Regions from separate parts of the Mycobacterium sp. DL genome, predicted to be linked through region 2. Evidence: riboswitches for the same ligand, from Rfam matches in the RefSeq annotation. Region 2 holds a riboswitch; the other holds the start of a gene.
What was found. Region 2 has a riboswitch for cobalamin ahead of ABDC78_RS19670 (energy-coupling factor ABC transporter permease). Riboswitches for the same ligand answer to the same signal wherever they lie in the genome.

Region 1: linked by a shared signal. The riboswitch ahead of ABDC78_RS04835 (ABC transporter substrate-binding protein) and the one ahead of ABDC78_RS19670 (energy-coupling factor ABC transporter permease) in region 2 are both predicted to bind cobalamin.

The regions. Positions count from the first base shown of each region.
Region 1 is NZ_CP155796.1:997,501-1,002,634, reverse strand. It holds gene ABDC78_RS04845 (iron chelate uptake ABC transporter family permease subunit) at 1-805, opposite strand, end outside; gene ABDC78_RS04840 (ABC transporter substrate-binding protein) at 802-1,812, opposite strand; gene ABDC78_RS04835 (ABC transporter substrate-binding protein) at 1,809-2,837, opposite strand; cobalamin riboswitch at 2,878-3,018, opposite strand; gene ABDC78_RS04830 (hypothetical protein) at 3,311-4,291, opposite strand; gene ABDC78_RS04825 (Uma2 family endonuclease) at 4,551-5,123, shown strand.
Region 2 is NZ_CP155796.1:4,118,045-4,123,178, reverse strand. It holds gene mhuD (mycobilin-forming heme oxygenase MhuD) at 1-63, shown strand, start outside; gene ABDC78_RS19675 (serine hydrolase) at 38-1,405, shown strand; cobalamin riboswitch at 1,437-1,640, shown strand; gene ABDC78_RS19670 (energy-coupling factor ABC transporter permease) at 1,680-2,393, shown strand; gene ABDC78_RS19665 (energy-coupling factor ABC transporter substrate-binding protein) at 2,395-2,796, shown strand; gene ABDC78_RS19660 (CbiQ family ECF transporter T component) at 2,806-3,552, shown strand; gene ABDC78_RS19655 (ABC transporter ATP-binding protein) at 3,549-4,340, shown strand; gene clpC1 (ATP-dependent protease ATP-binding subunit ClpC) at 4,420-5,134, opposite strand, start outside.

The DNA of each region.
Region 1 (5,134 bases), 3.1 Mb from region 2:
CGACGAAGCCGATCGCACCCGCCGCGGCGACCACCGTCGCCGTCATCAGCGCGGTGAGCACCAGCAGCACCGCACGGGTGCGGTGCACCGACACCCCGAGCGTCGCCGCGGTGTCCTGCCCGAACGCGAACGCATCCATCGTCGACGCCATCAGCAGGCAGCACACCAGGCCGAAACCCACCACCGCTGCACACAACCACACATCGGTCCACGACGCGCCCGACAGCGACCCGAGCAGCCAGAACAGCACACCGCGGGTCTGCTCGGCGTTGGCCGACGACAGCACCACAAACGACGTCAGCGCCGAGAACAGTTGCGTGCCGGCTACTCCCGCGAGCACCACGCGGTCGGTGCCGCCGCCGGCGAAGTAGGCCAGGGTCAGCACCAGCGCGAAGGACACCACCGCGCCGACGAATGCGCCGCCGGACAGTGTCAGCGCGCCGCCCCCGACCCCGAGCACCGCGACGAGCACTGCCCCGGTCGACGCTCCCGAGGACACCCCGAGTACAAACGGATCCGCCAGCGGGTTGCGCAGCAGCGACTGCAGGATCGCACCGCAGAGCGCCAGTCCGGCGCCGCACAGCGCCGCCAGCAGAGCACGTGGAAGCCGCAGCTGCCAGACGATGCCGTCCTGCAGTCGTGATACTCCCGACGCGGGACCGCCGAGGTGGTGGACGACCACGGCGTAGACGTCGGGCACCGAGATCGACGCCGGCCCGATGGTGATCGCCACCGCCGCCGACAGGATCAGCAGCACCAGGCTGGCCGCCCACAGCGCAGGCAGCAGCCAGGGTCGGGTTCTCACTGCGGGGCCGAGAGCCCGAACTCGGTCAGCCCGTCGGCGACCTTCTCGACGCCGTCGACGGTGCGGATGGACGGGTTGAGATCGGCGCCGCTGACGACGATGTAACGCTTGTCGCGGACGGCGCTGAGCTGGCTGGTCACCGGATTCGATTCCAGGAAAGCGATTTTCGATCCGAGGGCGTCGCCCTCGATCGTGCGCCGGCTCAGGTCGGCCAGCACCAGCACGTCGGGATCGCGTTCGGCGACGGTCTCCCAGCTGACCTGCGGCCACTCGTCCTGCGTGTCGTCGAAGACGTTGCGCAGCCCGGTCTCTGCGGCGATGATTCCCGGCGATCCGCAGCAGCCGGCCATGTACGGGGTGCGAGTGTCGGAGAACCAGAACGCCGCGTCGACGTCGGTGACCACCGGTTGCACGGCATCCAGACGCTGTTGCAACGCGCCGACGAGCTGATCTCCACGGTCCGATACGTCGAAAATGGCTGCCAGTTCGTTGATTTCCTTGTAGATCAGGTCCATTGTGAGCGGGTCGGTGCGGGCGCCGTCCTCGCTGGAGCTGACCTTGCCCTCGCAGTCGCTGGGCGCCATATACGTCGGCACACCGAGCTGTTCGAACTGGCCGTTGTCGGCGACCCCACCCGGTCCGAGCGTGCCGACGAACGACGCGGTGACCAGGTCGGGATCCACGTCCAGCACGGTCTCGAATGAGGGCTTGTTCTCCGCCAGGCGGGGCACCGCCTCGTTGGCGGCCGCCAGGTTGTCCCGGACCGGGTCGGTCCACGTCGCGGTGCCGGCCATCCTGTCGGCCAACCCCAGGGACAGCAGGATCTCGGTGGAGCTTTGGTTCAGTGACACCACCCGCTGCGGCGGAGCCTCGACGATGGTGTCGCGGCCGCAGTTCTGCACCGTCAGTGGGTAATCGGCTGCAGTCGTGGTGGTTTCGGGTGCGGGCTCGGTGCTGCAGCCCACCATAACCATGACTGCGGCCAAAGCCACAAGTAAGCGGATCATCCTCGAACCTCCAGGCCCGCAGCCAGCTTCTCGATTGCGTCGATCTCGCGGATCCCCGGGTCCAGTTCCGAGCCGGTGAGCACCACATAGCGCTGCTGCTGCACCGCATCCATGTTTCGGGTGATCGGATTGGTTTCGAGGAACTCCTTTTTGGTGTCCAACGAATCACCCTCGATGCGCTTGCGGCTCAGGTCCGCCAGCACCAGCACGTCGGGGTTGCGGTCGGCCACCGCCTCCCAGCTGACCTCCGGCCAGTCCTGTTGCGAATCGGCGAATACGTTTGATGCGTCGACGATCTCGGCGTACATCCCGGGAGCCGAGCAGCAGCCCGCCATGTAGGGGGTTTTGACGCCGGAGAACCAGAACGCGACCGTCGGCTGCGGTCCGTCGACATTCTCGGGGATCACCTTGTCAAGGCGCTGCTGCAGTTCGGTGACCAGGTCGGCGCCGCGGTCCTGGACGTCGAAAATCTGCGCCAGATCGGTGATCTCCTGGAACAGCGTGTCGGTGCGCAGGGGTTCGGTGCGGGTGACGTCTTCACCGTTGACCTCGGCGCCGACGCATACCGACGGCGACTGGTAGGTCGGGATACCGAGATCGGCGAACCGGCTTCGCTCGGCGACGGCGGCGGGGGTGAAGGTGTGCGCGCTGGCCGAGGTGACGAGGTCGGGTTCGGCGTCGAGCACCACCTCCAGGGAGGGGTCGTTGTCGGCCAGTCGCGGCACGGTGTCATTGGCGGCCGCCAGGTTCGGTAGCACCGGGTCGAACCAGGTGGAGGTGCCGACCATGCGGTCAGCCAGGCCCAGCGACAGCAGGATCTCGGTGGAGGCCTGGTACAGCGACACGGCGCGCTGCGGTGGGCCGTCAAACGTCACCTCTACGCCGCAGTTGGTGAGGGTCAGCGGATAGCTGGTGCGGCCGGGATCAGCAGGGGCTGCCGCGCCCGCGACCGGCGGAATATCTTCGGCGCGTCCGCATCCGACGACGACAAAGACAAGAACCACCAACGTGGCGACGGAGCGCACAGCGCACTTCCTTCGGTGTCAGGCTCATTTCGCGGAGCCACTCGACATTTCGTGAGGAAGCCGGCGGTCGGACTCAGGCCCTGTGGAGGCCCATACCGTTGCGCGTCAGCCCTGGATTCACACCAGATTCCCGACTCCCTCGCCTGGCACTGTAGCAAGTGCTGCAATTGGCGGCCCTCGACGGGGACGTCGGCCGCTGCGTCTGTGAAGCGAGTCCGTTCGACGCCTCGTGGCCACATCGACCTCAGGGTCGTGAACTGGCATCGAGTCGCCGCGATCGACAGCCGTCACGTAGATCTCGGCCATAGGGCCCGCAAAGGATGACGCACACGCCCGGCGCTTTCTTCAACCTGGCACGGTAGGCAACTGCGGACCTGTCCCGCCTAGGTCAGTAGCGAACTGGCGGAAGCCACTGTGGCCAGGGAGCTTTCGCAGGCATTGGTACCTCTATAGCTGACGCACGGTAGCTCGTCTCATGCTGCCTCTGCACGCAGTAGATCGCACGCGGCGACGAAGCGCGACCACTCGGCCGTCGTGGGGCGGACCGCAGCGTCGGACACCGCGTCGTCGCTGACCACGAACCCGGGCGCCGTGGGCGCAAAGAGTTCCGCGAGTTTGACGACCTGCCCTGCCGGGCTGTCCTCGAAGCTCTCGTGTACCCGCTCGCCGATCCGCACCTCGGCGCTGTCTACGCCGGCGACCACGTCCAGTGCAGGTACCCGAAGATCGCCGCCACACCGCCCGACGTGTTCCTCGAAGCGGTCTTCCCAAATCTCCGCCTGCCAACCGTTCCACACCTCCGGAAGTGCTGCGAAGAATCCCATTGTATCGGCTGTCTGCCACGCCCCCAATGTCTTTCGGGGCACATCGATGTGGATGCCGCCCTCCGGGATCTTGCCGAGCATGATGCGGCCGACACCCCGACCGGGCAACCTGTTCAACAGCTCCGGTCCGTGCCACCCCTTGCTGAGGTGCCACCACAACGGCCAGAATCGCAGCTTCCCCTCGGCGTCGATCACTGAGACGAGGTGGCACATCTGATTCCGTTGCCGGGCAAGCTTCAGCGTCGGCTTCCTGTCCCACGGCGACTGACGCAGCTCTGCTCCGACATAGCCTGCCAGCTCAGCAGTTCCGTCGTATGCCCAGCAGATCTCGTAGCCCGACCAGACCGTGGCGAGCACCCTCATCAGCGCGCGGCGCGTGTTCATCTCCACCATCAATGATTCACCGAAGAACAGCACGCGGTGACGGTCCAGATCCACCACCGCGCCGCCGTCGGCCCACCCCGGGTCGCACCACGCATCCTTCTCGCATTGCCGAAGCGAGGCCGCGTACCGCAACGCGAGGCCGGGTCCGCCGATCAACGCGTCGAGCATGCGGCAGCCGCCCCAATGTGAGTAGTACAGCTGCCAATCCTGATCTTTGACGATGACGAAGTTCGCCCTGTTTCCCATGTCGCCCCGATCTGTGATGACGCGGATCGCGCGCCGATGTCAGTCGAGTGTCGGTCGCGGGTTCGACGAACGGACGCGTGAATGCAGCTGCACGGCGTCAACTGTGGATAACGCGCAGACTTGTGATGAATGAGCGTGGATACGCATCACCGACGCCATCGCGGGCATTCGTTTGTCGGCGGGGTCCACCAGACTCCGAAGTGATCGCTGTTGCGCGTAACCTGCACTTACCTGAGTTCGATCCGAAAGGAGGTGTCCGGTGTCCGACCTTGCGCACCTGCCTCCCGGTTTGCTCAGCCTCGAGCAATGGGATGCGCTCGAGCTCGACCCGACGCGACGGTGGGAACTCAGTGAGGGAACCCTGACCATGTCGCCGCGGCCGCAGCTATGGCATCAACGCATTTCAAAGCGGCTCACTCGCCTCCTCGACGATCATCTGCCAGAGGGCCTCGAAGCACTGCCCGAGATCGAGGTGATCACGAGAGCATCGTTCCCGCCGAGTGTCCGCGACCCCGACATCGTCGTCATACCGGAGCGCGTAGTCGAGCGGCGCGCCGCCCGGGTCGCGGCAGCCGATGTCTTGCTCGTCGTCGAGATCGTCTCGCCGGGTTCGCGAGGGACCGATCACGTCATGAAGCTCGACGAATATGCCAAGGCGGGCATCGAGCACTACTGGATCGTCGACCCCGACGCGCCGTCTGACGAACGATTCCTCGCCTACCGCCTCGACGGCGAAATCTATCGACGAGTCAATGCACTCGACGGCGGCAGGGTTCGGGTGAGCGAACCAGCCGAGATGGATTTCGCGCTCGAGGAGTTGACGGGCCGCTGAGGTATCCGTAT
Region 2 (5,134 bases):
GGCGCATCACTGTTGGAGTTCGAAGTTGTACTCGACGTTGCGGGGACCGACGCCTCGGCGTGAGGCAGACCGGGCTCGGCACCGAGCGACCACGCTGACGGTCGCGCTCGTCCTCGTCGCAGCCCTGGCCTGCGGATGTGCCACGTCGCGACCTGCGCCCACCGACGCCGCCCACGGCGTGCCCATCCAGATCAACACACCTCAGGGTCTGCGCGCCAAGCAGACCATGGACATGCTCAACAGCGACTGGCCGATCGGCGAGAACGGCGTGCGCACGCTGGCCGCTCCGCAGGCCGTCGAACATGTCGGCGTCACGCTGGACCGGATGTGGTGGGATCGGCCGTTCACCGTCACCAACGTCGACATCGGGGCCGGGCACGCCACGTTGGACGTGCTCACCTCCTACGACGTGCCCCAGACCATCGAGCTGCACACCGATGACACCACCGGGATGGTCGATCGCTTCCAGGTGTCACTCGTGCCGCCGGTGATCGATGACTGGAGCGACATCGACGCCGAGCTGACCAGGTCCGGCGCGCGGTACTCGTATCAGATCGCGAAGGTGACCGACGGCCGGTGCACCAAGGTGGCCGGCACCAACACCGACCTGTCGCTGCCTCTGGCGTCGATCTTCAAACTGTATGTGCTGCTCGCCGTCGCCGATGCGGTGAAAGCGGGCACGGTGCAGTGGTCCGACCCGCTGACGATCACCGAGGAAGCCAAGGCAGTCGGCTCACCGGAACTCGACGACCTGCCCCCCGGCTCCACGGTCACTGTCCGCGACGCCGCGCAGCAGATGATCTCGGCGAGCGACAACATGGCGACGGATCTGCTGATCGCCCGGCTGGGACCCGGCGCCATCGAGCGCGCGCTGGTTGCCGCCGGCCACCACGACCCCGCGAGCATGACGCCGTTCCCGACCATGCACGAACTGTTCTCGGTCGGCTGGGGTGAACCCGACCTTCGCGAGCAGTGGAAGCAGGCGTCGCCGCAGGGCCGCGCGCAACTGCTCCAGCAGACGAACTCCCGCCCCTACGAACCGGATCCGCACCGCACCCACACGCCGGCATCGGGCATCGGCGCCGAGTGGTACGGCAGCGCCGCCGACATCTGCCGCCTGCACGCCGCGCTCCAGACGGCGGCGGTGGGCGAGGCCGCGCCGGTCAGAGACATCCTGTCGGCGGTCCGCGGAATCGACCTCGACCAGCAGGAGTGGCCCTACGTCGGAGCCAAGGCGGGCAACCTGCCCGGCGATCTGACCTTCAGCTGGTACGCCGTCGACCGCGCCGGACAGCCCTGGGTGGTGAGCCTGCAGGCGAACTGGCCGGAGTACCGCAGCCAGACCGCGGCCGCGTGGCTGATGTCGATCGTCACCCAGGCGTTCACCCTGATCCCGAAGCCCTGATCCCGAAGCCCCGGGTCAGCCTCGCCCGGAGGTACACTCCGTCTGCTGCGGTGTACGGGAACCCGGTGTGAAACCGGGGCGGCCCTCGCCACTGTGAACGGGAAGTCAGTGTCCACCCATGCCACTGCTTGCGCCTCCGGCGCGAGTGGGAAGGCGGACACCGGCGTACCGGCCCACCTCAGGTGGTCCGGTGGACCCGTGAGCCAGGAGACCGACCGCGGCACCGATTGACAATGCCTACGAGGTGCTGGGCGGAAAGGTACACGTCAGAATCATGCATATTGCAGAGGGGTTCCTACCCCCGGTGCACGCGGTGGCCTGGACCATCGCGGCCGCGCCATTCGTCGTCTACGGGGCCAGGCAGGTCGTTGTCACCGTCAAGACCCATCCGTCCTCAGGCCCGCTGCTCGCCGCGGTCGGCGCGTTCTCGTTTGTCATGTCTGCGATCAAACTGCCCTCGGTAACCGGGTCGAGTTCGCACCCCACAGGGACCGGACTCGGGACCGCCATTTTCAAACCGCCGGTGATGGCCTTTCTGGGGACGATCGTCCTGCTGTTCCAGGCGCTGTTACTCGCACACGGCGGCATCACCACGCTCGGCGCGAACGCGTTCTCGATGGCGATCGCAGGGCCCTGGGCCGGCTTCGCGGTGTTCTTCTTTCTCCGCAGGGTCGGGGTCGGGGTGCTGCCCGCGGTGTTCGCGCTGGCCTTCGTCGCCGACCTCGTGACCTACATCGTCACGAGTATCCAACTGGCACTGGCATTTCCGTCCTCGGTGGGCGGCTTCTGGGAGAGCCTCGCCGAGTTCATGGGCGTCTTCGCGATCACCCAGGTCCCGTTGGCGATCGTCGAGGGACTCATCACCGTCGTCGTCGTCCGCGTGCTGATGCAGGTCGCCTCGTCGGAGCTTCTGAGCCTGGGCTTCCTCAAGAACAAGGAAATGCCGGCCGGCGACGAGCACCGCATCGGCGATCGTGAGGGGGTCTGACATGAGCACCCGAGATGACAAACCACGCTCGGAAGGGCGCACCACGGTCCTGCTGGCGATCTCACTTCTGGTCCTCGCCGTCGCGATCACCGTCGGATCGCTGTTCTACGGTTACGCCGCCGACGCCGACGCCGAGTTCGGCGGCGCCGACGGGCAGGCAGAAGAGGTGATCACCGAAATCAACGAGGACTACGAGCCGTGGTTCTCCCCGCTAGTCGGCGAGCTACCGGGCGAGGTCGAGTCCGGCCTGTTCGCGCTCCAGGCCGGACTCGGTGGCATCATCCTCGGCGGCGGGATCGGGTGGTATGCAGGCCGCAACCGTGGACGTAAGGAGTCGATCCCCCCGATCGCGGCCCCTGCACCGTCGGCCCGAGCCGCCGAGGGGGAACGCGGCGGCGACTGAGCCGCACCCGTGAACCCCCTCGAAATCAGCGCGGCCCACAACCGGTGGTCGACCGACCCTGCCGTGGAGAAGGTCTGCCTCTACGGAGGGCTGCTCCTGTGTGCGATGGTGCTGCCACCGCGCACCGGGGCGCCCCTCGTGCTTCTCGCAACGGTGGTGGCGACGCTCGCCTACGCCCGGGTGTCGGCGCGCCTGTTCCTGCTCGCGCTGCTGGGCCCGGTCCTGTTCATCGCGCTGGGATCGGTGCCGATCGCGGTGAGCCTGCACGGCGGGCCGCATCTGGAGCCCGGCGGTGTGGACCTCGCCGTCGACACCGTGCTGCGGGCGATCGCCGCGTCGGCCGCGACCATCGGCCTGGCGGTGACGACACTGATGGCAGACCTGCTCGACCTGGCTCGCCGGGCGGGTGTGCCCGCCTCGCTGTGCCATGTCGCCGACCTGACGTACCGACTCGTCGGCATCTTCGTGCAATCGGCCCGTGCATGCAGGGAGGCGGTCGGGCTGCGCCTCGGCATGAGGGACGCGCGGGGTGCCGTCGCCGTGATCGGCGCTCAATCCGCGCTGATCTTCGTTCGTGCCACCGACCGCGCCCGGGCCATGTCGGAAGCGATGTCGCTGCGCGCGGAACCCGGCATGACCGCAGTGCTCACCGACGACCGACGGGCGCGCCCGGCCCGGCTCGCCGGGACCGCTGCGCTGCTCGGCGTGATCTCGGTGACGGCGACTTTGACCTGGAGGACCTGGAGTGGTGCGTGACTGACGAACCCGAGGTCCTCGGATTGGAAGAGGTCGGGTTCGCGTTCCCGCGGGGGCCGAGGATCTTCGACAGTGTGGACCTGTCGCTGCGGCCGGGCCAGCGGATCGTGTTGCTGGGGGCCAACGGCTCCGGCAAGACGACGCTGCTTCGGATCCTCGTCGGTCTCACGAAGCCGACCACCGGCACGCTCCGGCTCGACGGGACGGCGCTCACCGGCTCCCGGGCAGACCGGACCCGCCTGCGCACCCGGGTGCAGATGGTGCTCCAGGAACCGGACGACCAGATCGTCGCCGCGACGGTGCGCGCGGACGTTTCGTTCGGGCCGACGAACCTCGGCCTACCCCGCACAGAGGTGGTGGCCCGGGTAGACGACGCGATGGCCGCACTGGACATCGTCGAGCTTGCGGACCGGACCCCCAACCACTTGTCCTTCGGTCAGCGCAAGCGGGTGTCGATCGCCGGTGCGGTGGCCATGCGCCCGCGCGTACTGCTCCTCGACGAGGCGACCGCGGGGCTCGACCCGCAGGCGGTCGAGGATCTGCTGGGCACACTCAGCGCGCTGTCGGAGGCGGGAACCGCGGTCGTGCTGGCCACCCACGACGTCGACGTCGCATGGGCCTGGTCGCACGAGACCGTCATCCTGGGCGGCCGGGGGGTGCGCCGCGGGCGCACTCATGACCTGCTCTGCGATGCCGAACTGCTCGCCGGTGCCCGCCTGACCGTTCCGTGGGGCGCGGCGGTGTCGCGCAGATTGAACCGGACGGTGCTACGACCCGACGAGGTGTGACCACCTGACATACCGAGGCCGCTGACATGCACAAAGGCGGCCACCCTCGCAGGTGACCGCCTCCGTGCTGTCGTAGGGGTTACTCAGCTGCTCCCGGCGTACCGGCCTGCAACGCCAGATCCGGCTCGACGCTCGCGGCAGCCTTGCTGTTGCCGACGAACGTGAACACCGCATCCTCGCCGGCACCTTCGCCGTCCCAGTTCTCGACGTCGACGGTGACCATCTGGCCGGGACCGATCTCCTCGAAGAGGATCTTCTCGGAGAGTTGGTCCTCGATCTCGCGCTGGATCGTCCGACGCAGCGGGCGGGCACCGAGCACCGGATCGAACCCACGCTTGGCCAGCAGCGACTTGGCCTTGTCGGTGAGCTCCATCGTCATGTCCTTGGCCTTGAGCTGCTTGGACACCCGGCCGATCATCAGGTCGACCATCTGCACGATCTGATCGGTCGTCAGCTGGTGGAACACGATGATGTCGTCGATACGGTTCAGGAACTCCGGGCGGAAATGTTTCTTCAGCTCGTCGTTGACCTTCTGCTTCATCCGCTCGTAGTTGTTCTCGCCACCACCCTGGGTGAACCCGAGGCCGACGGCCTTCGAGATATCGGATGTCCCCAGGTTCGAGGTGAAGATCAGCACGGTGTTCTTGAAGTCGACCGTGCGGCCCTGGCCGTCGGTCAGACGACCGTCCTCGAGAACCTGCAACAGGCTGTTGTAGATCTCCTGGTGGGCCTTCTCGATCTCGTCGAAGAGAACGACCGAGAACGGCTTGCGACGCACCTTCTCGGTGAGCTGA